3 regions of the Peribacillus sp. NPDC096448 genome follow, and region 2 is predicted to be linked to each of the others. Evidence: riboswitches for the same ligand, from Rfam matches in the RefSeq annotation. Region 2 holds a riboswitch; each other region holds the start of a gene.

What was found. A riboswitch is a leader RNA that binds a small molecule or an ion and turns the genes downstream of it on or off. The one in region 2 is predicted to bind preQ1.
Positions count from the first base shown of each region.
Region 1: another riboswitch for preQ1. It lies ahead of queC (7-cyano-7-deazaguanine synthase QueC); the one in region 2 lies ahead of ACIQ0C_RS11500 (QueT transporter family protein).
Region 3: another riboswitch for preQ1. It lies ahead of ACIQ0C_RS06320 (VUT family protein); the one in region 2 lies ahead of ACIQ0C_RS11500 (QueT transporter family protein).

Region 1 covers NZ_JBIWEU010000003.1:43,426-56,039, forward strand. The annotation lists gene queD (6-carboxytetrahydropterin synthase QueD) at 1-399, opposite strand, end outside; gene queC (7-cyano-7-deazaguanine synthase QueC) at 399-1,064, opposite strand; PreQ1 riboswitch class I at 1,120-1,162, opposite strand; gene ACIQ0C_RS06370 (CHASE3 domain-containing protein) at 1,348-1,791, shown strand; gene ACIQ0C_RS06375 (methyl-accepting chemotaxis protein) at 1,791-3,026, shown strand; gene ACIQ0C_RS06380 (hypothetical protein) at 3,477-3,692, shown strand; gene pgsB (poly-gamma-glutamate synthase PgsB) at 4,751-5,932, shown strand; gene pgsC (poly-gamma-glutamate biosynthesis protein PgsC) at 5,948-6,397, shown strand; gene ACIQ0C_RS06395 (CapA family protein) at 6,408-7,691, shown strand; gene ACIQ0C_RS06400 (gamma-glutamyltransferase family protein) at 7,766-9,349, shown strand; gene ACIQ0C_RS06405 (CapE family protein) at 9,419-9,568, shown strand; gene ACIQ0C_RS06410 (poly-gamma-glutamate hydrolase family protein) at 9,653-10,282, shown strand; gene ACIQ0C_RS06415 (C40 family peptidase) at 10,288-11,493, opposite strand; gene ACIQ0C_RS06420 (methyl-accepting chemotaxis protein) at 12,483-12,614, opposite strand, start outside.
Region 2 covers NZ_JBIWEU010000005.1:265,704-278,317, forward strand. The annotation lists gene ACIQ0C_RS11470 (GAF domain-containing sensor histidine kinase) at 1-161, shown strand, start outside; gene ACIQ0C_RS11475 (sigma-54-dependent transcriptional regulator) at 163-1,593, shown strand; gene adhP (alcohol dehydrogenase AdhP) at 1,635-2,648, opposite strand; gene ACIQ0C_RS11485 (DUF3892 domain-containing protein) at 2,924-3,220, shown strand; gene ACIQ0C_RS11490 (hypothetical protein) at 3,306-4,118, opposite strand; gene ACIQ0C_RS11495 (YbaK/EbsC family protein) at 4,231-4,752, opposite strand; PreQ1 riboswitch class I at 4,922-4,966, shown strand; gene ACIQ0C_RS11500 (QueT transporter family protein) at 4,973-5,458, shown strand; gene ACIQ0C_RS11505 (TVP38/TMEM64 family protein) at 5,581-6,237, shown strand; gene ACIQ0C_RS11510 (PAS domain S-box protein) at 6,353-7,978, shown strand; gene ACIQ0C_RS11515 (cadherin-like beta sandwich domain-containing protein) at 8,039-9,478, opposite strand; gene ACIQ0C_RS11520 (copper resistance CopC/CopD family protein) at 9,796-11,427, shown strand; gene ACIQ0C_RS11525 (YcnI family copper-binding membrane protein) at 11,449-12,111, shown strand; gene ACIQ0C_RS11530 (S8 family peptidase) at 12,160-12,614, opposite strand, start outside.
Region 3 covers NZ_JBIWEU010000003.1:35,736-41,515, reverse strand. The annotation lists gene ACIQ0C_RS06340 (hypothetical protein) at 297-581, shown strand; gene ACIQ0C_RS06335 (HD domain-containing protein) at 629-1,600, shown strand; gene ACIQ0C_RS06330 (SRPBCC family protein) at 1,750-2,178, opposite strand; gene ACIQ0C_RS06325 (SRPBCC family protein) at 2,220-2,696, opposite strand; PreQ1 riboswitch class I at 2,936-2,978, shown strand; gene ACIQ0C_RS06320 (VUT family protein) at 3,029-3,571, shown strand; gene ACIQ0C_RS06315 (hypothetical protein) at 3,593-3,742, shown strand; gene ACIQ0C_RS06310 (PadR family transcriptional regulator) at 4,049-4,369, opposite strand; gene ACIQ0C_RS06305 (alpha/beta hydrolase) at 4,680-5,426, shown strand; gene ACIQ0C_RS06300 (DUF421 domain-containing protein) at 5,530-5,780, opposite strand, start outside.

The DNA of each region.
Region 1 (12,614 bases), on a different contig from region 2:
GACCCTAGCACCCTCATATTCTTTTAATGAAAGGGCTTCGGCCATTTTTTCATAAATCCAGACAACCATATTTTCAGCTGTTGTATTCATGAGCGGCAGGGTTTCATTCAAATAACGGTGATCCAGGTGAATTTCGATTTCATTTTTCCATATATCCTTGATGTCCCCAAAATCTATCATCAACCCGCGTGAATCTGTATACCCGCTCAATCCGAAAATGACCTTATACGTGTGGCCATGGAGGTTCTTGCATTTCCCTTCATAGTCATGCAGATGGTGCGCCGCGTCAAAGGTGAATTCCTTACTCACGAGGACCCTCTTGTTTGTATACTTCAATTGGCTGCGCTGAATATCTTCATCTATTTTTTGGAGTTTATCCACTATCGTAAAACCGTACATCATGAAAGCACCTTCCGTCTGCTTACATAGTCATCCAGTCCTTTTTTCCGCAGATTACATGCCGGACAATCTCCACAGCCATCGGAGATGATTCCGTTATAGCAAGTCAGGGTCTTTTCGCGGACAAAGTCGAACGCGCCAAGCTGGTCAGCAAGCTCCCATGTTTCCTCTTTATTAAGCCACATTAGCGGCGTATCAATCACGAATGACTGGTCCATGGACAAGTTCAAGGTCACATTCAACGATTTAATGAATACATCGCGGCAGTCTGGATATCCGCTGAAATCCGTTTCACAGACACCGGTGACAATATGTTTAGCGCCAATCTGACTCGCCAGCACTCCGGCAAACGAAAGGAACAGCAAATTCCTCCCTGGTACGAACGTCGACGGCAGCTCCCCTTCTTCTCCGTCCGCCACTGCGATATCACTTCTCGTCAATGCATTCGGTGCCAGTTGGTTCAGCAGCGACATGTCAAGGATATGATGGTTCACGCCCAATTCCTTGGCAATGTTTTGAGCGCATTCGATTTCCAAGCTATGCCGCTGATTATAATCGAACGTTACCGCTTCCACTTCCTCAAATCTCTCCAATGCCCAGAACAGGCACGTCGTACTGTCCTGACCTCCGCTAAACACAACCACTGCCTTTTCTTTCTTCTTCATTTCTATAAAACTCCTTTTTACGGAAAAAAACAGCACCCTAAGAATAGAGCACTGTTTCTCCTTAGTTTTTTTGAGAGGGTAGCTAGAACCTCTTCCGCCTTAACGCGGAATATTATATTTTTCCAAGTCAATAGTAACTTGAAAATGATTAGAAATCAAGATGTTTATATAAAGTGAACATTAGACCTGATGGAAAAATTGGTTAACTTTTCATTGCTTAAAAATGCCATTGAATATCCGATAAAAAAGAGTGAATAAAATTTCGATAAAGGGGTCCATTAATTTGAAAAGCATTAAAGCAAAGGTATTGGTGGCATTTTCACTCATCATATCCTTATGTGTCATCTTAGGAGCATTCAACATTTATAGCAGCAACAAGTCACTGGTTTATTCCCGGGGTATCATCGAAAGGGAACTTCCGCTTCTTATCCAAGACGAAAAGCTGCTATATAATCTAGCACAAAGAACCGCATTCGCCCGAGCCTATATTTTATATGGCGACGAGAGTTATAAAGAAAGGTTCTTACAATATACTGAAGAAAGCCAGGTCATCCAGGAGGAACTCCTAGCCTTAAGCGATTCTGATAAAGCAAAGGGATTGATCGAGAAAAGCGTGGATTGGAGGACGATGATTGTAGAGCGGGTATTTACGCAATATGAAAATGAAATGAAGAACGCGCTAAAGAAATACTCAAAAATGAAGTGGCGCCAATCAGCAATGAAGTAATGGAGGGTTTCAAGGAGCTTGCTTCAAAACGCGAGGAATTGATTGTCGCTTCAGGTGAAACCGTAATCGAAAGCGGGAAATCGGTCAAGACGACAAGTATCATCATGTCCATTGCGGCAGTCCTTATCGGCCTTGTGCTGGCGCTTGTTACTGCCAACCTCATTACCACCCCTCTCCTTAAAATCAGGGACAGGATGAAAATGGTGGCTGACGGAGAACTGAATCATGAGCCCCTGGAGCAAAAGTCATATGATGAACTGGGCGAATTAACGGTCTCCGCCAACCAAATGCAGCAAAACCTTCGTGATACGATTGAAAAAATGCTCGTTGTTTCGCAATCCGTTTCCAACCAAAGCGAGGATCTGACTCAATCAGCAAATGAAGTGCGGCAGGGCAGCAAGCAAATAGCGACTACAATGTATGAACTTTCGGAAGGTTCGGAGTCACAAGCCAACCGGGCAGCTGAAATGGTTCGTATGATGGATGATTTCACCGGCAGGATCGATTTGGCCCACCTAGAAGGAGTGGATGTAGCTAAAAGTTCAACCGAAATCCTTTCCTTGACCAAGGAGGGCACCGCTTTAATGCGCAGTTCGGTCCAACAGATGCAAAGTATTGATGTGATTGTCAAAAGTGCCGTAGAGCAAGTGAAAGGGCTCGATTCTCAATCACAGCAAATTTCGCAGCTTGTGCAGGTCATCAAGGATATATCCAATCAAACCAATCTATTGGCGCTGAATGCAGCCATAGAAGCCGCTCGTGCTGGTGAACATGGCAAGGGCTTTGCCGTCGTTGCCGATGAAGTGCGGAAACTCGCTGAAGAGGTCACACACTCCGTCGGGGATATCACCAATATTGTCTCCGCCATTCAAACGCGTTCAAAAACAGTCGTCCACTCCCTGGAAGATGGTTATACACAAGTTGATGAAGGCAGGAAACAGATCACGCTCACAGGCCGAACCTTTGAAACAATCAATCACTCTGTCGGGAATGTGGAAATGAAAATACAGCAAATTACAGAAGAATTGAACTATATCTTCACAAATAGTAAAAAAATCAATCAGGCTATCGAAGATATCGCAGCCGTTTCTGAAGAGTCTGCGGCAGGAATCGAACAAGTCTCCGCCTCCGCCCAGCAATCCAGCTCTTCGATGGATGAAATCACGAATCATGCCAGTGAACTTGCATCTTCGGCAGAATTGCTGACTGAACAGGTTAAGAAGTTCCAATTATGACATTAGCAATTTCCCGATACGTGAATGCGGGAAATTGCTTTTTTTCTCCTATTATAAGGGTTGTTTCATTTTCGTATATTCGGGTAATAAATAACTATACACAATAATGAAGCATTAAAAAGAAAATCTATTAAAAGCGGCTGGAATTGATAATTTTCCTTTGTTTTCAGAATATTTAGTGTATAATGAATATAAGGAATATTTTAACTTAGTTAATCATTGCTTCCAATACCCGCTTTCTGCTAATCCCGACATTCCCTTTCAACACCATGCACGGTCACTTATACTCAGTAAGGATCCATCGCATGCTTTCTCTCGAATCAAACTGTTCACAACTTTATTCACACAAAAACATAATTGCCACTCCAAATTTGCAAAAAAAGGTTAAACTTCACCAACGATATGTTACTATTAAACTAAGACCTTTTAACCCCACAAGGAGGAATTCATATGAAACGTTTTTTCAAATTCATCGCAGATTTTAACGAAAGAAAAGCACTCGAACGGGAAACCAAAGAATTCTTTCGCAAAGAATACGAAAATTATATGAAGATGAATCCTGACAATCAAGGAAAAAGAAGGAGATTAGCTCCTAGATTTTATGTGATTGATGGCGGTAAAAAGGACTCCACCCTTGAGATTTCTGACAGAAAGAAATCCAGTTAAACCTGATTCCTTCCATAATCAGCTACCCCTGCTGTAGCTCAAGAACCACAAACGTTAAAGCTCCTAGATATACGGAGAATCGTCACCATTCCATTCATTTACAATATATAAGCCGAAAGCTCAGATGCTTCTGAGCTTTCGGTTTGTCGACAAACGGGGGCGGTACGGTCTTATCCCAGCCATGTTTTTAAACAAGACTAGATTATCTTTCATGTTTTTACTGTAATCCATATTGGAATGAAGAAATTTACGACACTCCTACCGAATAACTGGCTAGCCGAGAAACTGCAGTGGCTTGCTTTAATGAGGCTTGGCAGACAGTCGGCGGAAAGGGAGCGTATTTCTGAAATCAACTGGAACGTTTTTTAAAGAAAAAAATACAGTCCGAAAGCTCAGATATGCTTCTGAGCTTTTTTATTTTTTCTTATATAAACACTATATCTATAGAAGAAACTAGGTATTTTTTAAAAGAAATGGGTTAACTTTAGTTTATTTCATGTTTTAGGTAAAAGTTCAATTATAGGCCCATGGGTATTTACTAAGAGAAAAACTGGATAATATCAAAAAAAAGAGATGTGTTCTTTTACTCATCTTTATCCAATTCAAAAGAGTTCAACTAATTGAGTCGTTAGATGCAATATTTCACATTGAATGACAAATGCATAAAAATTATTAAGTTTATGTCAAACAATGGGTATAAACAATTAATAAACTGTAATAAACATCACTTTTTATAAATAATTATTATTCAAATATAGTCGCTATGAATTAGGTTCAATTGCTCACAAAACTACTTTGATTCAGACCAAAATGGGTTTTTATTAAACTTTCCATAATTTAGTGTAAAAAAAATTTGGATTCCTTCGATTCCCCCCCATATCTTTGTACTCATAAAATATTTTATCCCATTAGATACTATTACACCCCAATATACATTTATTTGAAAAAGATAAGTATAACTATATTACAATAGAATAATTCGCTCTTGCCTATTAAGTTTAAAATCATGTAGTGTGTATTCAGTAATTCAAATATTTGAAAAAAAGAGAGGTTAAAAAATGGCACCAATATTTATTTGTGCGATCTTTTTGCTTGGTTATGGCATTTTTGAACAAAAACGCCATCAGAAGCGTCTCGACTCCATTCCAGTACGTGTGAATGTGAATGGGATTCGAGGGAAATCGACTGTAACGCGTCTAATTACAGGTGTGATCCAGGAAGCAAAATACAAAACAGTAGGTAAAACAACCGGAACATCGGCAAGGATGATCTATTGGTTTACCGACAAGGAAAAACCGATTGTACGCCGCCCTGAAGGACCCAACATAGGAGAACAACGGCGTGTAGTTAAAGAAGTTGCCGACTTAGGCACGGAAGCACTGGTTTGTGAGTGCATGGCCGTTCAGCCTGACTATCAACTAATCTTCCAAAACAAAATGATCCAAGCAAACATTGGGGTCATCGTGAATGTATTGGAAGACCATATGGATGTCATGGGACCGACTATGGATGAGGTTGCTGAAGCTTTCACTGCTACCATACCCTATAATGGTCACTTAATAACCATCGAAAGTGAATATTTGGACTTTTTCAAGCAAATTGCCAAAGAACGCAACACAAAAGTGATCGTTGCGGACAATTCCAGAATATCGGAAGACTTCCTGCGTGAATTCGACTATATGGTATTTCCGGATAATGCATCACTGGCCCTGGCCGTTGCTGAAGCTTTGGGCATTGATGAAAAAACGGCTTTTCGCGGCATGTTGAATGCGCATCCCGATCCAGGGGCCATGCGGATTACCCGGTTTGGAGATCCAATCCAGCCAACTTTCTTTGTCAATGGCTTTGCAGCAAACGACGCGGCATCGACGCTGAACATCTGGGATCGTGTCAAAACGTTCGGATACAGCTCAGAACCTCCTATCGTCATCATGAACTGCCGGGCTGACCGTGTGGACCGTACCGAGCAGTTTGCTAGAGATGTATTGCCTTACATAAAATCTGAAATCGTCATTGCCATTGGTGAAACCACATCACCGATTACAAGGGTATTCGAGCAAGGGAAATTGGATACTAAAGAATATTGGGATTTAGAAAACTGGTCAACTGAAGAAATCGTGGCCCGTCTCCGCCCATTGATGAAAAATCGCATCGTCTACGGTGTCGGGAATATTCACGGTGCTGCGGAACCATTAATTGAAGCATTCATGAAATCTAAAACAAAGCAAAAAGCAAGTTAAGTAGGAGGAACCTTAATGTTTGGATCGGATTTATATGTAGCCCTAGTATTGGGAGTAACGCTTAGCCTTATATTTTCAGAAAAGACGGGTGTCGTACCCGCAGGACTTATCGTGCCAGGTTATTTGGCATTAGTATTTGATCAATGGGAAATCATGCTGACCATTTTGATCATTAGTGTCGTAACTTATTTAATCGTCACTCACGGCCTTTCAAGATGGGTGATTTTATATGGAAGAAGAAAATTCGCCGCCATGATGGTGACCGGGATTTGCTTGAAACTCCTATTGGACTTAGTCTACCCCGTCATGCCCTTTGAAATATTCGAGTTTCGGGGAATCGGTATAATCGTACCTGGATTGATAGCGAATACCATACAAAGACAAGGAATGCCATTGACACTTGGCAGCACGCTTTTATTATCCGGCTTAACTTTCGGCTTAATGAACGTGTACTACCTATTCTGAGGTGCAAAAAATGAAACGGACTTTAAATGCAAAAGAAAAAACACTTATCTTTATTAAACGCACGAAGAAAAAGAATCTTAAATACACTGGAATCATACTACCTATATTACTAATCGCTTTAGTCATTACCACATGGATGGGACGGGCTGAGGAAGTGAAAACAGTCGAATTGAATTCCGATCAACCATTTACGATGACAATGGTCGGTGATGTGATGATGGGACGTTATGTTGAAGAAGTGACGGAAAAGCACGGGTACGAATACCTCTTCCGGTATATGAAACCCTATTTTTCCAATTCGGATTATGTCAGTGGGAACTATGAACATACCGCTTTAAAAGAAGATGTATCTAACTACAAGGAAGCAGATACGCCCATCCGGTTAAACTCGAATACCAGTGGTGTGGAAGCCGTTAAAGATGCTGGCTTCTCTGTGGTGTCTTTGGCCAATAACCATATGATGGACTATGAAGAACAAGGACTTCTTGACACGATTGATGAATTCAAAAGTGCGGATATGCACTATGTTGGTGTTGGCTCGAACTCTGCGGAAGCAAAAAACAGCATCGACTATGCGGATGTTAATGGCGTACGTGTCGCAACACTTGGCTTCACAGATGTTTACGGTAAGAATGCCGTGTCTAAAAATGATAAAGCCGGACTATTAAACTCCAATCCTGATTTATTATTTGAAATGATCGGCAAAGCAAAAGATGCCAAGCAAGGCAACGCAGACTTGGTTGTGGTGAATATGCACTGGGGACAAGAGTATTCGACATCTACAACCGCCCGTCAAACAGACTTGGCTAAAGCTATCATCGATGCGGGGGCTGACATCATCATCGGCCATCACCCCCACGTTCTTCAATCGTTTGATGTTTATAAAGATGGAATCATTTTCTATAGCTTAGGAAATTTCATATTCGATCAAGGCTGGACACGCACAAAGGATTCAGCCATGGTTCAATACCATTTAGCGGAAGACGGAAAAGCTACAATCGATGTTGTACCATTGCAAATTGAAGAAGCAACACCAAGGCCAGCTACCTCTTCAATTGACAAATCACGTGTTTACCGGCAATTGACGAAGGAAACGAGTGAAAAAGTCCAGTGGTCGAAAAAAGAGGATCGCATCGAGATTACCTTGGATCACAAGAAGGTAATCGACCATAAGGCACAACGTGAACTAGAGGAAAAGGCAGCAATGGAAAAGAAAGCTGCACTGGAGAAAAAAGCTGCACAAGAGAAAAAGGCAGTCCAAGCTAACCAACAGGAAATACACCCCATTCAGTAAGGAACGCTTTGTCACTACTTTTAGAAGAATGAAGACACACAACTTAGAAGCTCAACGAAAAGGGGGAACAACCGATGATTAACCGTATGACGAGAAAAGTGCTCATATCCCTTAGCATACTCATATATATTGCTGGATGTTCGAAGACACCCCCTATTTCTGACACGAATGATCCGATAAAGAGTAATACGGAACAATCATATGGGGTCAGTTCTTCAAACCCAATCGCAATAGATGTCGGTATGGATATATTGAAAAACGGCGGAACGGCGGCGGATGCCGCCATTGCCGTATCTTATGTATTGGGTGTAGTTGAACCTTATGGATCTGGCGTGGGTGGTGGCGGCGGTATGCTGATTGCCCCTGAATCCGGCGATCCCGAGTTTATCGATTATCGTGAATCCTCTCCAGAAGACCCGAGTTCAAGACACGATACAGGGATTCCTGGCTTGGTGGCCGGCATGCAGGTTATTAGTGATAAGTATGGGAGCGTACCAATGGCAGATCTTCTTCAGCCGGCGATAGATTTGGCTGAAGGCGGATTTGAAGTCGACGAATCGTTATCATCACGCTTAAAAGCGGCTCAGCCAAGGATATCTTCCGATGCGACTTCACTTTTTTATCCTGATGGTGATGCCATTGAACCAGGCAAAACCCTCGTCCAAGAAAGACTCGCTGAAACATTGAAGCAGATTCAAAAGGAAGGTCCTGAAGGTTTTTATAAAGGGGAAATTGCGCGGGATATTAAAAGAGAATCAGATATCGATTTGATGGATTTAAAGCGCTATAAGGTGAAAGAACGTAAGCCGGTCCAAGGAACATTTGCCGGTTATGATGTTTTTACCGCCCCTCCGCCCTTTTCAGGAATTACAGTTCTTGAAATGCTAAAGCTAGCCGAGGAAATGAACCTAGGTGATTCTTCAAGCAAATCAGCTTCTATGAAAGTGTTGGGGGGCATCACGGATACTGCTTATGAAGATCGGACCGCCCATGTTGGAGATGGAATAAGTCACTCCAAGGCGGAAAAATTGCTCTCCCCCATTCATTTGGATAATCTTAAAAATAAGATCAAAAGTGAAAAATGGGAAGATAAAGAATCGAATGGTTCCGAAGAACATGAAAGTACGACACACTTTGTGATAATGGACAAGAATGGCACTGTCGTTTCCGCAACAAATACGCTCAGTAACTTTTTCGGATCTGGGGATTATACGAATGGATTTTTCCTTAACGATCAATTGAAAAATTTCCGGTCCGGCTTGAACTCTCAAGAGGCATATAAACGGTCAAGAACTTTCACCGCTCCGACCATTCTCAAGAAACCAGGGCGGGAATCGATTGGGATCGGCTCACCAGGCGGTGATAGGATTCCACAAGTATTGATGCAGGTTCTTTATTCTTATACAGAAAATGAAGGCTCATTACAGGATATCGTCGACCGTAATCGGTTCGTCTTTGATGGAAAGAAGATTTATACAGAATCCAGGCTTTCGGATGAAATAATATCCGACTTGGAAGATTCAGGATATGAAGTCATTCAGAAGATTTCCCCCATGTATTATGGCGGGGTTCAAGCACTCGTTAAAAACGAGAAAAATGGACAAATATCCGGAGCTGGGGATAAAAGAAGAAATGGAAGCTGGAAAGCTCAGCAATAAACAGGCCGTCCAGTTCCTCCTTTTCTAAATATCATATGAATTTTAGCGATGTATAAGGGGATTTTGAATATGAATATCGTAAAAAAAATAACAAGCTGGGTTATACCTGTTCTTCTTGTAGCGGCCCTGCTTGTGACAATGAATACGTTTAAACGGACAGAAACGTTAACACCCGACGAGCAAAAGAAAATAGAACAATATACGACTGTCGAAGAATAAAAAAAGCTGGGGCATCCCCGCTTTTTTTATTTTGCCGTCAACGGGTATGGAAGATTAAATACACTACGGATACGGAGGATAACCATGATTAAAAATAGCTATACTGATTTTTTTGAACTACAGGAAAATGAACAAGAATACCTTGATTACCGAATCATCGTTCATCACAGGAATCCTTATATTGCAGTTCTAGCCATTCATGGCGGGAATATCGAACCAGGTACGAGCGAAGTTGCAGCCGCACTTGGAGAGAGACTTTGTGCAAGCACCTACCTATTCGAAGGCCTAAAACCAAGTGGCAACCAGGTCCTCCATATAACATCCCGCTTGTTCAATGAACCGAACGGCGTTTCAATGGCAGCGAACGCTCAGACCGCCCTTTCGATCCATGGCCACTACGACGTACATAATGCGCTGGTTTACATTGGCGGAAGGAACGAACGATATAAGAACCTTATTCAGCAATGCCTCAACAAAGCTGGATTCCAAACTGAACATGCACCGCAGCACCTTTCAGGCATGAGCGGAAACAACATCACCAACACATCCAAAACGGGTGCAGGCGTGCAATTGGAACTTTCCACAAAGCTTAGAAAAAGCTTTTTCAAAGGTGATGACTTTACCAGTAAGAACAGGGTCAATCACTGTGATCTGTTTAAACGGTTCGTTACTGCCATTGAAAAAGCGACGCTTGCATATAAACAGGCTGAATGACCTTCTTATTCGATGAGGCTTTCAGCTTGACCGAAGCTTTCGAATTTCTCGGCAAAATAACCTGACGAAAGGTTGGAAATATGAACGCCGGTGTTTTCCGTTGTATTGAGAAAACGGCCATCACCCAGATAAATTCCTACATGGGTCACACCTAGCCTTGTTCCTGTGTCCCTAAAAAATACTAAATCCCCTGCTTTTGGATTTTCGATTTTGGGCACCAATGAGAAGTAATCCGCTGCGGAATCTCGTTTTACAGATAGGCCCTGCTCCTTCATGACCCAATAAATGAAGCCGCTGCAATCCATTCCGGTCATTGGATCTTCTCCCCCGAAAACATAGGTGAATCCGCGTAAAGTATATGCATACTTGATGACATCATATGCTTTATCATATGCAGCCTCCTGGTTTACATAAAACGGAAATAACGGGTTGCTGTATAGTTGAAGATACTGCCCTTGCATCAACTCATCCGTCCTTAAAGCGTTACGGCTTTTGATCGTACTCATGGAAATGCTGTAATTCTCCGATATACTATTAAGCGTTTCTCCCGATTGGACGATATGCTCTCCTTTAGGCGTGTATGTTTTGTACGCCACTTGGTATTTTGCAAAGTAATCTTCTGTAGTGGATCTCACCTGAACCGTTTCTGCACCATATCCAGAATTGACAAATAGGTTTTCGCCGACATAAATACCCGCAGTCACGACTTTTAAGCTGTCTTTTTCCAGAAAGAATATAATATCCCCTGTTTTCGGAGTGTCTGTATCCATCCCTTGCTTATAAAAACCATCTACTGTCAAACGGTCGACCGGCACATTTTGCCGGGAAAGCACCCAATGAATCAATCCGCTCGAATCAAATCCTTTTTCAGGCGTCTCCTCTCCAGCTGTCTTTTTAAACCCTATAAAAGTTTTCGCATAGTTTGCAATTTTTTTCCCTCTCTCCGACCATTGATAGATGGAAGGAGTATACGCCGTTTGAATGATTGTCAACTTTTGGCCCGCAAATAACTTTTCATCCGGTAAACCATTCGTTTTCATCAATTGCTCAGCCGATATATCATATGTCTTGGCAATCGATTCTACCGTCTCGCCAGTAAGTACAGTATGCACAGGATCTGCTGCCTCGGCCTTTAAGCCAGCTAAAAAAGTGAAACTAACCATGAATACCAATGTAAGTATCATACAGCTTATTATTTTTCCATTAAACATTTTAACCCTTCCTTTATACGCTGAAATATTTTTATTTATTTACGATGTTCAAGTAAATTCCATCATATGAATCTTCTATCCTATCATCCACTCAAACGAATGAGTCTTAGTGCTCACCACAGCAATATTATCGGTAAAAACAATGAAACCTTTAGCCTGTTTTTGTAAAAAAACCATCAGTCCGATTCAATAAAACACCTTAACCGTAAATCATTATTCCTATGCCGCTAGAGAATTTTATTGTTTTGTGCAGAATGGGTAAAGGTAGATTAGAGGAATCCCGGATATAAATGACAGATAAAGCCCTGCAGGCAATTAAAAATATGCAGCATAGTTTGGGAGGGGAAACGTATTTGAGGTTTGGCATAAACAGAACACATTAAGTTTGGCAAGCTCAAAAATGAGCACGAGGATATTCTCGTTTTACATGATATAAAAATTTTGATCGACCCATCGGACTCCCACAGAACAAACGGAAATTGATTACGAAGGCGATCGATTTTTGATCAGGAACCTGAATCCATTGGTATCACCCATCATCTAGCAGAAGTAAATAAGGGGAAAGCTAAATGGCATTCCCCTCGTTTCTATGAATCTATCGCATAAAATAATGTGCAAGCTTCTAAATACATTATCCATTGGCAGTCGTTAATCAATCCAATCGTCCACGTTTTCCATCTAGGCAGGCTCCATGGGATCATTATTCTAGTTTCAGATTGAATCTTTGGACATGCAGCATTGGAAATAACAAAAACTGCTGTCCATTGAACAACATTAAAATTTCCGTGCTACTTGTCCCATTCCTATATAATATTCCCCTTCGTAAAAAAAGCATGGACAATTGACCCGTTCCTCTAAATTGTACTTTTGTACTTCTATTGATTTTGTCCACTAAAGAGAGATACCCCGTTCAACTATTCACCCTTCAAAAATGGCAATCTAACAAAAAAGGGAAACCACTGTAATGGCCTCCCTTTTTGCAACGCTTGTTATTCCCTATTCTCTATCTGGAATTCCCCCAACGTATGCTCCAAATCATTTATTAACTGTGTAAGCTGCTGTGTATATTGAGCAAGTTCATTGGATGAAGCAGCTTGTTCCTCCATCGATGATGCAATTTC
Region 2 (12,614 bases):
CGACTAAAGACCGTGAAAAAGGTACAGGCTTGGGGCTGTCTGTAAGCCTTGGCATTGCCAAAGACCATGGCGGAAAGATCGACGTTTTGAGCACACCAGGACAAGGAAGCACTTTTTTCCTGAGGCTTCCCTTACAAGCAGAAGAGGAAAGGGGACGATAAGGTGGTTCATTTACTTGTGGTAGACGATGAGAAAGAGGTTGGGACTTTTCTATCCCGCCTTTTTACGATGAAAGGTTATCTCGTACAAGTTGTGAATAGCGGGAAGGATTTTCATGAAATCGATTGGAATCAGCAGCGATTTGATGTCGCGATGATAGACCTGAAGCTCCCGGATTGTGATGGACTTTCCCTCCTGCAGCATCTAAAACAACTGCAGCCGCGTTGCAAGGTACTGATCATGACCGGATACAGCACCGTCAAAACCGCTGTTGATGCAATGAAACTTGGCGCGAGTGATTACATGGAAAAACCCTTTGTGGATATTGAAGTACTTGAAAGACAGATTGACAACCTATTAAATGAAAATGAAGCTTTGAATCAGCATTTCATCCATAAGCTAGCCGAGGATTCAGGACTCATTGTCGGTGAAAGTCCTTTAATGAAGAATTTGATTGAAACGGCTTTCAAGGTTGCCCAAAAATCCGTCAATGTATTAATCGAAGGAGAAACCGGAAGCGGAAAAGAAGTGCTTTCCCGCTTCATCCATATAGCCAGCCCCCGAAACCATGAACCTTTTATCGGCATCAATTGTGGAGCAATCTCTGAATCCCTGCTTGAAAGCGAATTATTCGGTCATGAAAAGGGGGCTTTCACCGGAGCGACCCAGCTGCGAAAGGGTTTTTTCGAAATTGCCGGGAACGGGACGCTTTTCCTTGATGAAATTGCGGATGCAAGTCCGGCCATTCAAGTCAAATTGCTTCGGGTTTTGGAAACGCGGGAATTCATGAGGGTTGGCAGCAGCGGGACATTACGGACGAACGCCCGGTTAGTGGCGGCCTCCAATGAAAACCTGCAGCAGGCAGTGGACAAAAATAAATTCCGGGAAGACCTATTTTACCGACTGAACGTCGTGACTCTGGATATCCCGCCTTTAAGGAACCGAAAAGAAGATATTCCCTTGCTTGTCCGTCACTTGATCGAGAGAAATGGTCATGGAGATATCTCATTTTCCAATGAAGCCATTGAAAAACTACAGCAATACAACTGGCCAGGCAACATACGCGAACTATCTAATGTGGTCATGCGCACGCTAACTCTTGCAGACCATAAGTCGGTAATAACCGCCAATGATCTCTCTCTATCCAACAGCCAGATCACCCCTGACAAAAACTTGTCCCCTAATGAGACTCAGTCAACTGAAAACCTTCTTGAAGAATGGCGAAAAAGGCTAGTGGCTGACTTTAATGAGAAGGATGAACTGATGCTTGAAGATATACTTACGGAAATCAAACAGCTTCAATCGACAATTGGAAAGGAGCTTGTCATGCAGGCACTGCAAAAAACCTACGGCAACCGGAATGAAGCAGCCAAACGCTTGCAGATATCCATAAGGAAATTACGCTATATATTAAATGAGAAGAACCAGACATAATAAAAAGAGGATGCCCCGTTCCAGGGCATCCTCATCCATTCCTATTCCAGCGTCAATACGATGCGTCCGTTGATTTCTCCCTTTTCCATCATTGAAAATACATCATTGATTTCATCAAGTTTCCTCGTCTCTATATTCGTTCTGACTTTACCTTCAGCCGCAAATTGAACAGCTTCCTGTAAATCTTTTCTCGTCCCGACTATAGACCCTTTTACAGTTACCCCATTTAACACTGTATCAAAAATTGGGATTGGAAGTTCATCATTCGGCAATCCGACTACGACAAGTGTCCCGCCCCTCTTGACTGAACTGTAAGCCTGTTCGAATGCTTTTTTCGTAACCGCTACAGAAATGGAGGCCTGCACACCGCCAACTTTATCCTTAATGGCCTGTACAGGATCGGTCTTAAGCCCATTAACCGTGTAATCCGCCCCCAGTTCCGTTGCCAGATCAAGCTTATCATCTTGAATATCGACAGCAATGACATTAAAGCCCATCGCTTTTGCGTATTGCAAAGCAACATGTCCCAATCCGCCAATTCCATAAATCGCTACCCAATCGCCAGGTTTTGCTTCTGATACCTTAAGCGCCTTATAAGTCGTTACACCTGCACAGAAAATCGGTGATACCTCCGCAAAGTCAAGCCCCTCAGGAACCTTCACCACATATTGGGCAGGTGCTTTACAATATTCCGCATACCCGCCGTCCACGGAATATCCTGCATTCAATTGATCCAAGCAAAGCGTTTCCCTGCCGGTCAGACAGTATTCACAATCGCCGCAGGCCGAATAAAGCCAAGGGATCCCAACACGGTCACCCACTTTCAAGGAAGTTACTCCTTCCGCCACCTTTTCTATAATGCCCACACCCTCATGTCCGGGGATAAGCGGAAGTTTCGGTTTTACCGGCCAATCACCATGTACCGCATGCAAATCGGTATGACACACGCCACAGGCTTTAATTTTCACTAATATCTCACCATATTCCAAGTCTGGGATCGGAACTTCTTTAATCTCAAGTTTTTGGTTAAATTCATTGACGACGGCCGCTTTCATTGTCTTGACCTGTTGTTTTGCATTTACAGTGCTTGCCCCTTGTTTTACATTCATGATTCATATTCCTCCCTTAATCTAGTGGATATTAATTCTTGCTACTCTTATACAAGATGCAAGTACCATGCCACTGCAAAAAGGCCAAGACGACAGCATTCACTAATAAAAGTGCCGAAAAATCGGCCCATTTGGACGAATTAACGGCTCAAGTTGGACGAAATCCGGTTTGTATATTGCAGAAAAAATGGTTCACCCTATAAATAGGAGGTGTCAAAAACATGGACCAATTTGAAGAAGCCTATGAATCATATAAACAGCAGGGAACACCGCAAGCAAACCAACTTGATTCAGCAGGAAAAGAAGAAATCATCGCCGTAAGGAAAAATGAAGAGGACAATATTATCGCCATCAAGACGAACTCCGGCCGCGAACTCGACTACCCGACAGCCCTTGCGGAAGCAAAGGCGGGCAACCTGGCCAACGTTGACGTCTTTCATAAATATGGACGTGACATATTGCGGAGTGAGCCCGATGGGATAAAGGAAAATAACCTGGATCAACTGCCGGAGTTTTGAGTTTTTCGGGGAGACTGCCTGATATGGGCAGTTTTTTTTCTGTCTGGATGCGCTAAAAAAAAGAACCCGCATGATTAGCCGGATCTTATTTTTCATAATGATAGGATTCAGAGATTTCGAGCAGTCGGCCGCAGGACTCGACAACCTCGATGATTTCCATCCATGACATGTCCAGACCCAGTTCATTAGCATGGGAAATCTTATCCCGTAATTTCCGGATGGCATTCGCATCCTTCTTCCCTTTACTTTTCGAAGGGATTTGGAAGAAGTGCCTCAATTCTTTATCTTTATGTATAATATCGAATTTATCACTGATTTGCAGGCACTCTATTATATTGATATCCTCATTTTTATCAATTCTCCTTCTATATAATTCGGTTGCCTTTTCTAAACGGTCTTCACTGATCATTGGATACCAGCTGCCATCACCGAATCTATCCAGGATGATATCGCTCATCCTCATTTCCAATAAGGTAATATATCCGAATATCAGCATCCTGATCGGAGGCTTTTGAAGGTCGGCATGAGTAATCAACTTTTTAATTGAATTATTCTCTAATACGAACACCCTTGTTTTATTCTTGAAGATATGGAGAAGCTGGATCAAAGGGGTTGAATCCGAAACCATTTCCCTTGGTGAAAAGTTTCTTAAATATTCAGAAATGATCCCTTCACCTAGTTCTTCCCTCTCGATATACCCGATGATTTCCCCCTGATCTTGCACTGCCAATATATCAAAATTCTTTTTTTCCATTGCTTTCTGGATATCCAGCGCCAAATCGTTTTTATGGCAAAACTCAAGCTCCTGGGCAATGCTCTTAACCGTTATATTTTCTTCATAAAGAGTTTTAAGACTGAGATAGCTGCTATTGCTTTTTCTTTGGCTTCCATTTAACATCTTTCAACCTCCGCTCAGGAACACTTTCTTCACGATGCATGCGATCGCCACTAAAATAGAGTCCACACTAGTGGACTCCATTCCATTCAGTGAATCTGTATGGAACTATTGATCAGATGACATCAGCTGCATTGCCTACCGCCGTTTCCTCATTCGCCTTTTCTTCCCAACCCTTACAAACATCGACCCATTCCTTCGCACCTGAATATTCAAATAATTCAGCGAGTGTAAGTTCTATTGCAGAGTTCGTACTGCCGCATGCCGGGAACAATGATTCAAAGCGCTTCATCGATACATCAAGAAAAACAGCTAAATCGTTTGCCAGCCCAAACGGGCAAACTCCTCCGATTGCATGGCCGGTCTGTGCAAGCACTTCTTCAGGTGAAAGCATTCGTGCCTTGAAACCGAACGCCTGACGAAATTTCTTATTATCCACTTTCGCGTCCCCAGCGGCAACAACCAAAATTGCATGTTCACCTTCCCCTTTAAAGGAAAGAGTCTTGGCAATCCGCGCTGGGATTACACCGATGGTTTCCGCTGCCTCAATCACCGTAGCACTCGATGTTTCGAACTCCTTTACGTCGCCTTCCCGATTCCATTGCTTAAAGTGGCTTTTGACACTCTCGATCGACAATTATATTCACTCCTTTAAAGTACATATTGAAATAATATCATCCTTCATTGCAATAAATCAAAATCCTATTGTGCGACTTCTTCCGCTTGGAAACTTATAATTTAAAACCATTCTTTACAAATTGACGAAACAAGCTTACATGGGATACTATTAATCATCGGGTAAACGCCTGCACGTGGTTCGTAACCATCCCACGATAAAAAACTAGGGAGAGAGTAAAATGAATGTTCGTACACTCGTGATAAACGGGTTATTGGCTGCCCTGTATGTGGCGGTCTCATTGGTGTTTAAACCAATAGCTTTTGAGATGTTCCAATTTCGTGTCCCGGAAATGTTGAATCATCTGATTGTATTCAATAAAAAGTATATCTACGGTATCGTTGGCGGGGTCTTCATTTCGAATCTGCTCTTTTCACCGATGGTGCCATATGATTTGATTTTTGGGGTGGGGCAATCCCTGCTCGCCTTATTGCTTGTCATCTTCGTTTCTCGTTTCATTAAAAGCATTCAAGGACGGATGATCGCCACGATTATCTTTTTCACGTTCACAATGTTTTTAATTGCAATTGAACTGAACCTTGCCTTTGGCTTGCCATTCTGGCTAAGCTGGATGACTACGGCTGTCGGTGAGTTCGTTGTCCTCCTGATTGGCGCGCCAATCATTTATGCAATGAACAAAAGAATTCAGTTTGAAAAGTGGCTTTAAAGGAATCTTCGCGTCGTTAACCCACTATAATGGAAAAGAGCTGTCTGCATGATGCGGCAGCTCTTTTTTTTCACCAATGAACTCGAAAATGATAAACTATTAGTATGAATGGTGGTGGCCCATTGAAAAAAGTCCTGACCATAATTGGTCTACTGATAATCGCAGTATTTATTTACTCTAATGCAGAGTTGTTCACTTTGGTTTGGAAAAGTGATTTGGATTCTGTTATTGGTATATTGAAGGAAAACCTTTGGCTTACATTTATTGTGACATTCGTATTGATGTTTGTACAAAATTCTTTTACAATCATACCCTTAATTTTGCTCCTGACCATCAATGTCACGATATTCGGATTCATATATGGCTATCTATGGAGTTGGTTTACAAGTGTTGTTGCCTCAGGATTCATTTTTTATGCAGCAAGAAACTGGTTTCAAGAGCTTCTCTTAAAGAAGATTGGCGAAAAATGGCAAAAAGTTGCCGTGGAGCATGGCTTCATGTACGTTTTTACAGGCAGGATTTTCCCGCTTATCCCAACAAGCTTAATTAACTTGGCAGCTGGAGTCAGCACCGTCACTTTCAAGGACTTTTTATTAGCGACGGCACTTGGCAACCTTATATACTTTTTCTTCCTATCGCTGATTCCCTATGGACTGCTATCTGTTGAAATGAACCAATATACGCTAGCTGCTCTCGCACTCCTCTTTTTACTATTCTTCATTATCTATAAGCGTGCAAAAAAGAAGAAGAAACTAACCTTATTCAGAAAAAACAGGTGACCACATTGGCCCCTGTTTTTTTATTTAGGATTCTGCATATATTTTTTACCGATAGTTTGTTAAAATGTGTATGTAATTTTACCTTTGAAATGTCTTAAAATCAGGGAGAATCTCCATGTCCAAACGCTCCATCTTAGCAATATATATCCTATCCGGGATTCTTACATTAGTCGTATTCGACTATTTTTTAACTACAAATATCCATAATAAAGAGGTCTTCATTCAACTCCAAAGGGCTGAAGGCATCGTTTTCCTTTTATCAATAGGCTTTATCTTATATCTTTATTTAGCTAAAAAGGAAGAATTCAAACGATTAAAAGAAGCGGAACAACGTCGGCGCACACTCATCAATTCAATGGTGGATTTCGTTAACTTCAAGGATGGGGATGGCCGATGGCTTGAATCCAATACCTTCGGGCTGCAATTATTTCAATTAGAGCATGTAGATTATAAGGGAAAAAGAGACAGTGAGCTCGCAGAATACTCCGAATTTTATAAAGAGTCTTTGATCTACTGTGAAGATTCCGATGAAGAAACGTGGGTAAAGGGGGAAATTACAAGGTGTGAGGAAATCATCCCTCTTCCCGATGGCAATCACAAGACCTTTGATACAATTAAAGTTCCCCTGTTCAATGAAGATGGTTCACGTAAAGGCTTAGTTGTCATTGGCAGGGATATATCTGAAAGAGTTGTCGCGGAGAATCAATTATTTGATAGCGAACAACGCTATAAATCATTGTTTGAACACAACCCTTATCCGATGCTGATGCTTGATTTAAATGGAATGATCACGACCGTGAATCCAAGGTTTGAAACGGTAACAGGCTTTCAACAGGAAGAAATACATGGCGCCTCATTCATTAATTTGAACTTTTCAGAAGAAGACGCGGAATTGATCCGTACATCATGCCAATATGTCATGGAAAACCAAAAGGGAATCAAAAAAGGGAAGGATATAGAATTCCTGACGAAGTACGGGAAGTCCATCTTACTTTCTTGTACGTTTGTCCCGATGATGGTTGGCGAGGATTTAGTCGGTATCATTACTTATGCTAAAGAAGTCACTCAAATTCGAGAAACCGAAGCACGCTTAAGAAGAACCGAAAAATTATCGATAGTCGGAGAACTTGCCGCAAGTGTAGCCCACGAAGTACGAAATCCGCTGACTTCTTTAAAGGGTTTCGTCCAGCTGCTTAAAAAGAGCGACCATCCCTATGAACAATACTATACGATCATGTTAAGTGAATTGGACCGGATCAATCTTATTGTAAGCGAGTTACTCGTTCTGGCAAAACCACAGGAACTTCCATTCAGCAAACATCAAATCATCGACCTGATGAATGATGTCAAAACCTTGTTAAAACCTGAGGCGGACTCGTACCCCACCCAAATATCAATATCTGTCAAAAATGAAATACCGCTTCTATTATGTGAGGGAAACCAATTAAAACAAGTTTTCATAAATATGCTCAAGAATTCCATGGAGGCATCCGCCGATCACATTTGGATTGATTTCGAACGTATGAACAATAACCTTTCCATCACCATCAAAGATAATGGAAGCGGAATAGAAAAAAACCGCTTAAAGCATCTTGGAGAGCCTTTCTATTCTTCAAAAGAAAAAGGAACCGGATTAGGATTGACAGTCAGTTGCCGAATCATTGAGGCGCATCGGGGAAAGGTCCGCTTTAACAGTGAACTAAACCAAGGAACCGAGGTCCAAATCATTTTGCCCATCTAAATATGAATTTCGAGGACAAGCCTAAACCTTGTCCTTTTTTTTGCAGGATTCAAAACCATCCTATTTAAACAGGGAGGTGAAGAAATCCTTTATATTCCTAAAGAATGACACGGTCTCAACCTGTTGTTTCCCATTAACCTGGCCACCTGTATCATTGGATGTTTCGCTCTCCGCCTTGCCAGCTGTACTCGTTTGCTTTGCCTCAACTTCCACTTCTTTTGTTTTGACATCATCCACGGTTTCTTCCACATCCATTTCAACATCCATATCCTTTTCGAAAACAAGGACGTAAGTACGACGCTCCCCATCCTTTGAAACGGTAACGGAAATAGCCGTTTTCGCTTTATCCTTGATTTTCACTTTTTCACTGCTCTTACCGTCATATTCAATCGTTGCTCCGCTCGCATTTGTCGCTGCATTCATTTCGACTGAAGAAATATCATTATCGACCTCGATATGATAGGTATGCTCATTAGATTCAAAAGATTTGTTCCATACTCCGGATGATAACGTCAGACTGTTCAACACTGGTGCATCATTGCCTTCCTCGCCTAAAGAATCTGCTGACGTAACTTTCTCAACAGAATCCGTTTTCACTTTTTGTGTTGAAATACTTTCAATTTGCTGTGCTTTCGGTGCTTGGCTGACACCACCGCCTGATTTTTGATTATTGGAGGATCCTGCTGATGCTAAAGATGATTTATTCCCCTTATCTGAGGAAGGTTGGGCTTTACTCGTTCCTGTTGAGGGCTCCTTTTGAACTTCACCCTCTTTAGGAACAGCTTTCGATTCAGTTTCCTTTGCTGCGGCCCGTGTAATCGTGAGTGTATATATTTTTTCATCTCCATTTTCTGCTGTAACGATTATATTCACCGTTGTCTTACCGACTGGAAGGGCAACCTTCACACCTGCACTGGTTGCATCCTTTCCATTCACCTTTACAATTGCCTTACTGTCACTCAATGTCGGAGTTACCTTAACGGACTGGACTTCATTTTCAACTGAAGCATGATAAGCTGTCACTTTAGAATGGAATGTTAATGAGCCTTTTGATAATCCAATCGATGTTAAATGGTTATCATCACTTTCATGTTTTTCGACCTTGAGAGTATAGGCAACGGTTTCATTTTCCCCATCGCTGACGGTGATTTCGTACGTATTCATCCCAGTTTGAAGAGTTAAATCCTTCACTTTACCATCTGTCATTTTAACACCATTCACGTAAATGACTGCATTCTCGTTAGGGCTCGCTGCAAGCAAGGTGATCTTTTCCACATCATTCCCCACTGCTGAACTATAGTTGTGTACATCATCTGAAAATTTTTGATCCAGTGCTATACCCTCTATTTCTAACTTTGAAAGACTATTCACCGTTTGTGCCTCTTCCAGAATGATAGAAGTGCCTTCCGCAGCTTCTGCCGCTGACATATAAGTGGATGTTCCCATCCCCACAAGGGAACCAACCAAAATGACCTTCACACTTTTTTCTTTTAATCCCATCTTTATCAAAACCTATCCCCCCTATATTTTCTTAAACATGATAGGAACAGATTAATAAAGGAACCTTAATTATTTCTTAATGGAGTTTATACCAACAGGAGGATGCCTATTTGGTCAACAACTTTGTGCAAAGTGGAATCCCTACCCCTTATTTATGGCTATACTGGAGCGGAAGGCAAATCTAAACCTATTATTCCCGCTTTTCTAGCGAACCTCTTAAACTGCCTTTAGATAACTAAATTATTTTCACTGTTTTTTCACATTTTCCTTTTATAATGGGCTTACATAATCTGATGAAAGGATGATGGCACACCAAGATGAAAAAATATTTATGGCTGGTAGTCAGCCTATTCAGTTTGCTTTTATACCCGGTAATGGCTTCCGGTCATGCTACAGTAATCAGCTCTAATCCTAGCCCGAATGAAGCGATGGATACTCTTCCTGAAAAGATCAGCATTCAATTCAGCGAGAATATTCAACCAGCTTTTCATTCGCTTGAGGTATTCAGCCAAGATGGAGACAAAATCCACACTCAAGACAGTACAATCTCGCAACAAAGTGAAAAAGTACTGGAAGCTAAGTGGAAGGGCGCTATCGATGAAGGGATTTACTATATTAAATGGAGAGTGGTTTCGAGTGATGGCCATCCCATTGAAGGAACAATTCCCTTTCAATTCGGAGATTCGGCGGGCCTATCAGATCAAAAAAATTCCGAGGTGAATGCAAGTTTTCCGAATTCCATCACCGTTATACTGCAAAGTCTTCAATACATATGCTTCGCTGCCCTTACCGGAATCCTTTTTTTCAGATTATCGTTAATGAAGGATTCTCGTCTTTTTGAAGCCAGCAGAAGTACCCGTCTATACCTTTGGCTTTCATATGCAGGTTTAGCATTTTCCATCTTCTGCAGTCTGCCTTTAAAAGTTACGATCGATGCTGGCGTAGGTTGGACCGATGCATTTAAAGTAAGTTATATAAAGGAAATATTGAATGCTACAAACTTTGGAACGGTCTGGATCATAGAAATTCTAATATTGCTCCTTCTATTTTTAGTAATTTATTTCATGCTCGAGAACTCCTTGAATAAATCACTGCCTATCATTTCTTTCATCATAATTGCAAGCTTGATGATTTGTAAGGCTTTCACTGGACATACAGCAACCGTTCCTAATCAGGTTCTGGCCGTTTTGATGGATTTCCTTCATTTATTGTCCATGGCTTTGTGGCTCGGAGGCCTTATGGCCTTATTGGTGATTTTGCCTGGGCTTGCAGATCGGCAGGCAGTCCAAGAAGACAAGAAAACATTTTACTGGTCGATCATTCAAAGGTTTTCCAAATGGGCATTTCTGTTTGTAATCATACTGATCATTAGCGGGATATATAGCAGTTTACAGCATGTACCAACTATCCATTCAATGTTTAACACAACATATGGCCAATTGTTACTAGCGAAAATCGGTCTCATGTTAATCATGATCGTTTTAGGAGGCTTTCATTTTCTCAGTGGGAAAAAGCAAACGAAAAAACTTGGTTATAGTGTGGGAATGGAGTTTGGTTTAGGAATCGCCATACTTCTCGTTGCAGCTTTATTGACAAATGTCCAAACTGCCATGTCTTCTCCCGGTCCCATTGAAAAAACGTTACGGACTGAACAAAATAACGAGATTACATTAATGGTGACTCCCAATGAAGTCGGGGATAATCTGATTCAAGTAAATCTATCCAATGAAGGCAAGCCAATTGCTGAAATAGAGCAGCTTACAATCACTATGCAGCCATTGGATACGCCACGCGGTGAAATAAAGCTGCAGATGAAGGAGAAAAACACAGGTACATTTACATCAAAGTCTATATTAACCATGCCAGGAAAGTGGAAGATCCATGTTCACGGATTAACTGAAAGCCTGGAATCAATCAATGCTGATTTTATAATTTTCATAGGGAATTGATAACAGGAGGGATTTATACAAATGAAAAATTTTTCAAAGCTACTTATTTTCACATTTGCTGCATTATTCATTTTTTCCGGTTCAGCATATGCTCACGTTACAGTCAAGCCTAGTTCATCTGCACCTGAAGCGTGGGAAACTTATACAATTAAAGTACCCGTAGAAAAGGAAACTGCCACTACAAAGGTGACTATAAAAGTACCTGAAGGGGTTACTTTTGAAAGCTATCAGCCTGTACCGGGATGGAAAGTAACGACAGAAGGTGACAAAGATGGGCATGTAAAAACGGTAACTTGGGCAGCAACTGATGAAGGGATAGCTGCTGGACAGTTCCAGCAATTCTCTTTCGTAGCACAAAATCCTAAAGAAGAAACGAAAGTTGCCTGGGATGCATTTCAATATTACGAAGATGGTGAAATTGTTGAATGGAGCGGGGAAGAAGGCTCAGACCTACCGCATTCTGTAACGGAAATTACGGTAGCGCCCAAGGCTGATGCAGAACCTGCGGACCATGGTCACGAAGATGAAGGTGACACTAATGATTCCACGACTACTGACAATTTAAAGGATACAGCAACAACAGAAGGTGGTAGCAATCAAACGCTGATCATCACCCTTGCTGTCATCTCACTAATTCTTTCCATTGTAGCGCTTTTTGCAGCTCTAAGGAAAACTAAAAAATGACCATCATGGAAGGTGCCCCAAAAATTCTTGGGGCACCTTTTTTCTCTTCTAATATTCCATGACCACTGATTTACTCGGTAACTTAAGATTTTCTGATTCTATTGTAATCTTAATCGATTTTTCAGCTCTTTGTTCCGTAATCGTTAAGTTAAGCAGTCCATTTCCCTGTGCTTTTTTGCTTATTCCCAGATCTTCCGTACTTTTCACCAGCTGTGCATATAATTCCGCTTCAGTTAAATTGCGATCAAATTCCTTTTCAGCAATCACTTTCAAGAGAGCTGCCGCACCGCTTACATGAGGAGTAGCCATTGACGTTCCGCTCAACCTGGCATATTTATTTCCTGGATACGTAGAGAGAATATCAACCCCTGGAGCCACCAAGTCAATTTCATCATTCGTATTTGAAAAATCCGCTAAATTTCTGCTTAAATCCACAGCTCCCACTTCCACTACCTCGGGATATGCTCCTGGATAATCCAATTCATCCGTTTCATGACGCCCAT
Region 3 (5,780 bases), on a different contig from region 2:
TGAATTTTTCCATTTGATCAAAAGAGAGCAAAGATGGGGATGCAGAACATTGCCGATGGATTATTTCCCCGCAACCAGTTAGCTTAAATACTAGTGGGCATGACTTTTCCCATATCCATAGCAACTCAAGAAACAGGAATTTACAGCTATTTTAAAGGGTGAAATCATAGGAAATATGAATGTCCTGTAATAGAAAAAGGGAACCAACCATATATACGCTTGATTTATTTTTATACCACGAATGTCCTGATATGGTATTATAAGGGTATTGGTGAAGCGTTGGAGGGAATCGATAAATGAAAAAGAAATTCGGAATTTTGGCATCAATTTTCATAATCTTGACCGGCTATTTTTTATTAACTAAACCGTATAAAGATAAAACAAAACCTGTAGAAGACTTTATAAAAGTGAATCCACGAGATCAGGTAATAATAAATGAAATGATAATCATAGAGGGCATTGATGAGGTCAATCCAGGTGATATCGATTTGAATGATGAAGAGGAAATAAAAAAATTGGCAAAAAAGCAATATGAGGAAAATGAAAAGGGGGAAATAATTTTTACAAAAGAAAATCAGTGAAATTACCTACCTGTAATGAGTAAACTAATGGGGGGAGCCGGCAGTTATTGATAGTTTTGGATAGTATCTATGGGAAACACATTGTAGAGGGAGTTCTTGAAGAGCTGATAGTAAGCAAACCTGTCCAAAGGTTGAAGGGGATACATCAAGGCGGGGCAAGTTATTTAGTTAATGAGAAGTGGGATGTCACACGATTTGACCATTCAATTGGTGTGATGCTTTTAATAAAAGCGCTTGGGGGTTCATTAGAGGAACAAATCGCTGGCTTGCTGCATGACATATCCCACACTGCATTTTCACATGTTATTGATTTCGTTCTGGATTGTAAGGATGAAGATTATCATGAAAAGATATATGATCAAGTCATTATGGAATCCGAAATCCCATTTATACTGAAGGAGTATGGATATGATTGTAAAGTCATTTTTCAATCAAAATGGGAATTGCTTGAACAGCCAGCACCTGAGTTATGTGCTGATCGGGTAGATTATACTCTCAGGGATATGTATCAATATGGACATATCACACTGGAATCCGTTAATGAATTTCTAGACCATGTAATTATAATAAATGGAAGGATGTATCTGGATAATATTGAATCGGCGGAATGGTTTGTGAAAACGTATTACAGCGAAGTTATTGATTTTTTCATGAATCCACTAAATATATATGGCTATGATGTCTTGGCAAAGACCTTAAAATTGGCTTTAACTAAAAAACTGATCAGCCTTGATGACCTACTCGGTACAGATGAAGAAGTCATGTCCTTGTTAAGCTCCACTGAAGACCATGAAGTGCAAAACCTGGTAAAACGGATCCATGGTAACGTTAAGGTGAAAGAAGATCTATTGGAATACGATATACATTTTAAAAATAAAATGCGCCTGATGGATCCTTCCGTTATTCAAGGAACCCAATCAGTAAGAGCATCCAGTTTATCTGAAAAAGTCAAGAAAATGGGAATTGAAGCCTATAAAAAAGCTTCGAAGGGCATATATCTAAAAGTGATTTCCGATTGAATTTCATGTCAAAGATTCATCGAAAGATCTAAGTCTCCTCCAGTATAAAAATTTAGTTGATTTTTATGGACAATCGGTATCTAGAAGGCGATTGATTAACGGGTGCCTTATCAAAAGGACACAAAATCCGAACCAGCACCCTTTAATAATTAAAAAACTAAAGTAGTAACACCATTTTCTAAATAACCCTTTAAACAGGTTAATGTATATACCCAACCTTCTTTTTGTCCGATCATTTTGTTTATTATTTCAGGGTCGTCTTCACTCAATCCAGATTCGTTTACTTCAATGATTGTACTCGTTTTATCCAACTCTTTTAGTGTAATTGTAACGACCGTTTCTTGATCATTTCCGCCCCACGTAAACACGATTTTCCTATTTTCCTCTACTTCCAATACATGAATGACCACTTCAGCATCGTATTCGTTATATCTCAATGTTGGCGTCCGGCCTTGTTCCCATCTTTCCGAACTCGATGAGAACCAGAAATTCCCGATTTTTTCAGGATTCACAATGGCTTCAAACACTTCATTCGTTGGCTTGAAGATCTTGAATTTCGTGATTATTTGGGTATCCATACTAACTCAACTCTCTTTCAATGTGTTTTTATAGTTTCCGTTTAATTATCCCAGTCTACTGATATTGGCGGCAGGGTCCGTCCAGTTTCAAGCAAGCTCTTCAAGTTACTTAGAATGGCTGGCCATCCATTATTCAAGCCTTCAAAGGTATTGTCATCGTTTACGAAATCTGTCTCCAAAAGCTCCTCATGCCTAAGCGTTAACTTCACAGTCGAATCGTCCATTTTCTGTAATTCAAAAGTGACCCGTGTAGGCTGCTCGCGAGGTGTTTCGTCTCCTGCCATGATCCATGTAAACGAGAGGAGGTGCAGCGGCTCGCATTTAAGTACATTCCCATAATCAGTAATCCGCCCATCTTCCAGCAAATATTTAACGGCTGACCCTTCCTGCCAGTCAGACTGTACTTGCAATCCGAAGTGGTATTTCTTCGTGACTTCACCACTCGTCAAGGCTTCCCAAAGCTTCTCTGGTGTGGTTGCGATATAAATAGGATAGACAAATGTAGTTTTTTTCATCATTCTTTTTCTCCTCGCCAAATAAGGTACATGACTCTATCTTTGATTTTCGGCTTTCATATACAGCCGGTCAAGCAGTTTTATGCGACAGAAATCGGCAAAAGGGGGAAACAGGGCCATTGAAGTAAATGGCTAAATCAATAGGTATCCGCGAATACATACTAAAATCGACGGTATGGAAACTTCTTGATTTCCAATCGCTTTCAAGCTACGATGAATAAGGAAAATGATAATCCGCCCGGGCGGAAGAGGTTCTAGCTACCCTCTCAAAAAAACTAAGGAGAACAGGGCTCTTTCTTAGGGTGCTGTTTTTTCTGTATAAGGAGAATTAAGAAATGTTAAGAATTTTATTGTATTTAGTATCCATCATCACGGCGAATGTGGTTACAGCAGCTTTTGCGCCATTACATTTTGGCATGTTCATCATCCCGATGGGTACACTGCTCATCGGGGGAACCTTCATCTTCCGGGATCTGGTCCAGAATAAATTCGGCCGCGCGAAGACCTATATATGCATCGTCACTGCACTTATTTTATCTGCATGTGTATCATTTTTATTAGGGGATACGTTACTGATTGTGTTTGCTTCCGCATTATCCTTCGTGGTCGCAGAAACAGCGGATACGGAAATTTATACCCGTTTAAAGCTCCCGATGAGTTGGAGGGTGTTTTACAGCGGGATCGTTGGAGGATTTTTCGATTCGGTGATATTTGTCGTGGTTGGCCTAAGTCCTCTGGGTGCCAATATATTGCCATGGGAAGCAGTACCCGCTGCGGTCATCGGCCAAATCATCGTAAAAACTATCATTCAGTCCATTGGTGCCGTATTGTTGGGAAGAATCAACGTAGAACTGGAGAAACGTGTAGTCTCCAGTTAAATGCCAGGAGGGATGCACTCGATGGATGGAACCAAAAAAGAAGAAGATAAATGCTATTGCCTCGAGGCCTTTCGTGAAAAATATGGCCCGCATGTTCAAGGGGAATGCATGAAGCTCTCCTGCGCCAATTATCGCAAGCATAAAGGAATAGACAAAAAAGGACCAAATTAGGTCCTTTTTTTGCGTGATTGAAGTAATTCACGAGTTAACGTGCGAATTCACGAGTAAAAGTGCAAAACTCACGAGTAAACGGCGCAAATTCACGAGTAAAAGTGCAAAACTCACGAGTAAACAGCCCAAATTCACGAGTAAAAGTGCAAAACTCACGAGTAAACAGTGTCGAAATCATGATTGCAGTACGAATTTTACGTTTAAACAGTGCGAAATTAAGTGTGCAGCACGCTTTTACGAGTAAAACAGCAAAAAAAGCTTCCTGCGCCGTTCCATTAATGGGTGCAGGAAGCTTTTTTATTTGGTTTAGAATTGCTCTGCGCTTTTCCGAACTAACTTTTCCAGGAAGAAAAAGCATTCGCGTTTCCGCTCAAGTTCGGTTTGGCCATTTTCGGTGACATGATAATATTTCCTGCGACCTGATTCGGACTCTTTCCAATGGCCTTTTATGAATTCTTTTTTTTCTAATCGTTTAAGGGCGGGGTAGAGGGTGCCTTCGCCTATTTCATATTTGCCCATGCTCATTTGCTTCAAGATCTTCGTGATTTCATAGCCGTATAGGTTTTTTTGTGAAAGAAGTGAGAGCAAAAGGAGGTCAATGCTTCCCTTCATTAATTCTTTATCCAAATAAAATCTCCTCCTTTTCATTTTTAAAGTGTAATACGTTGTACATCGTATCACAAGGTGCATTTTACTTTTCTTAAAAAAAATGGTTAAATGACGATTGCTAAATTAATTTAATCATAGTAAAATGTGCTTCGGAACGGATGAGTTGTGAAGAGTGTGGTAAGTATACTATATACATGATTTAATTGTTTTAATGAAAATACGGAATAGGATAGAAGAATCCCTACTCAAGGGGTATTAATTGATTTTTTTTCGAAAATCATTTAGATTCTATTTATCAACAAGAGCAAAGAAAGAAGGTCCTAGATAGATGAAAGTGAAAGCACCTGAGTCATTCACATTTATAGGTGGAAAGAGAGCAGTTCTTCTGCTTCACGGGTTTACCGGAAGTACAGGAGATATGAAGAAATTAGGGAAATACTTGAATGATCTCGACTATACTTGCCACGGACCTCTTTATAGAGGGCACGGAGTATCAGCAGAGGAACTTGCTAAAACAGGTCCAAAGGAATGGTGGGAAGATGTAGTTAATGGCTATAATTTCCTTAAAGAAGAAGGTTATAAGGAAATTGCAGTTGTAGGAATTTCTTTAGGAGGAGTTTTCTCATTAAAAGTGGGAATTGAATTGCCTGTAAAAGGTGTAGTTTCAATGTGTGCTCCGACGCAAGGAAAAAGTATCGATCGGCAAAAGAACCGCTTGCTCAATTATGCACAGGCTTATAAGAAGTTTGAGGGCAAAGATGCAGATCAAATTGCTGCAGAAGTGAAGCTGCTTGAAGAAGAGCCTATGCCTCAACTAAAAGATGTGTTGAACATTATAAATGAGACAGGTGAAAATTTAGATTTAATCACATCACCAACTCTTGTTCTGCAAGGGCGTTTGGATGATCCCGACTATACGGAGAGTGCTACAGCGATTTTCAATGAAGTAGATACGCAGCATAAACACTTGATATGGTATGAAAAATCGGGCCATATTATCACATTGGGCAAGGAACGTGAACAGGTGTATGAAGATGTGTATAAGTTCTTAAATACACTGAATTGGTCGGAGTAATAAGTGATATATTTGATCCCCTTTAAGTTGAACGTGCAAAAAGCCTACATTCATATGTAGGCTTTAACACTATACTTGAGGGGGTTTTATTTTGGCTGAAAATCTATTTGTAGAAAAAGACCTTTAAGGTATCGTTATGATCAAGAGTTGCCAATAGAATATCGTTCACTTCGGCATTATATGTTATTTTGATTCTGTTTTTCAGCCATACTTCGTCTTTACCACCCCGATGCAATTCTTTAGAATCAATCTTTCCCTCTTTAATAATCGTTTTAGGAAAAGTGAAGGCATTTGTTGCAAGGTGCATATCTGCAGGGGTTACTGCTTCATATTGAGGATCTAAAAACAATGAAA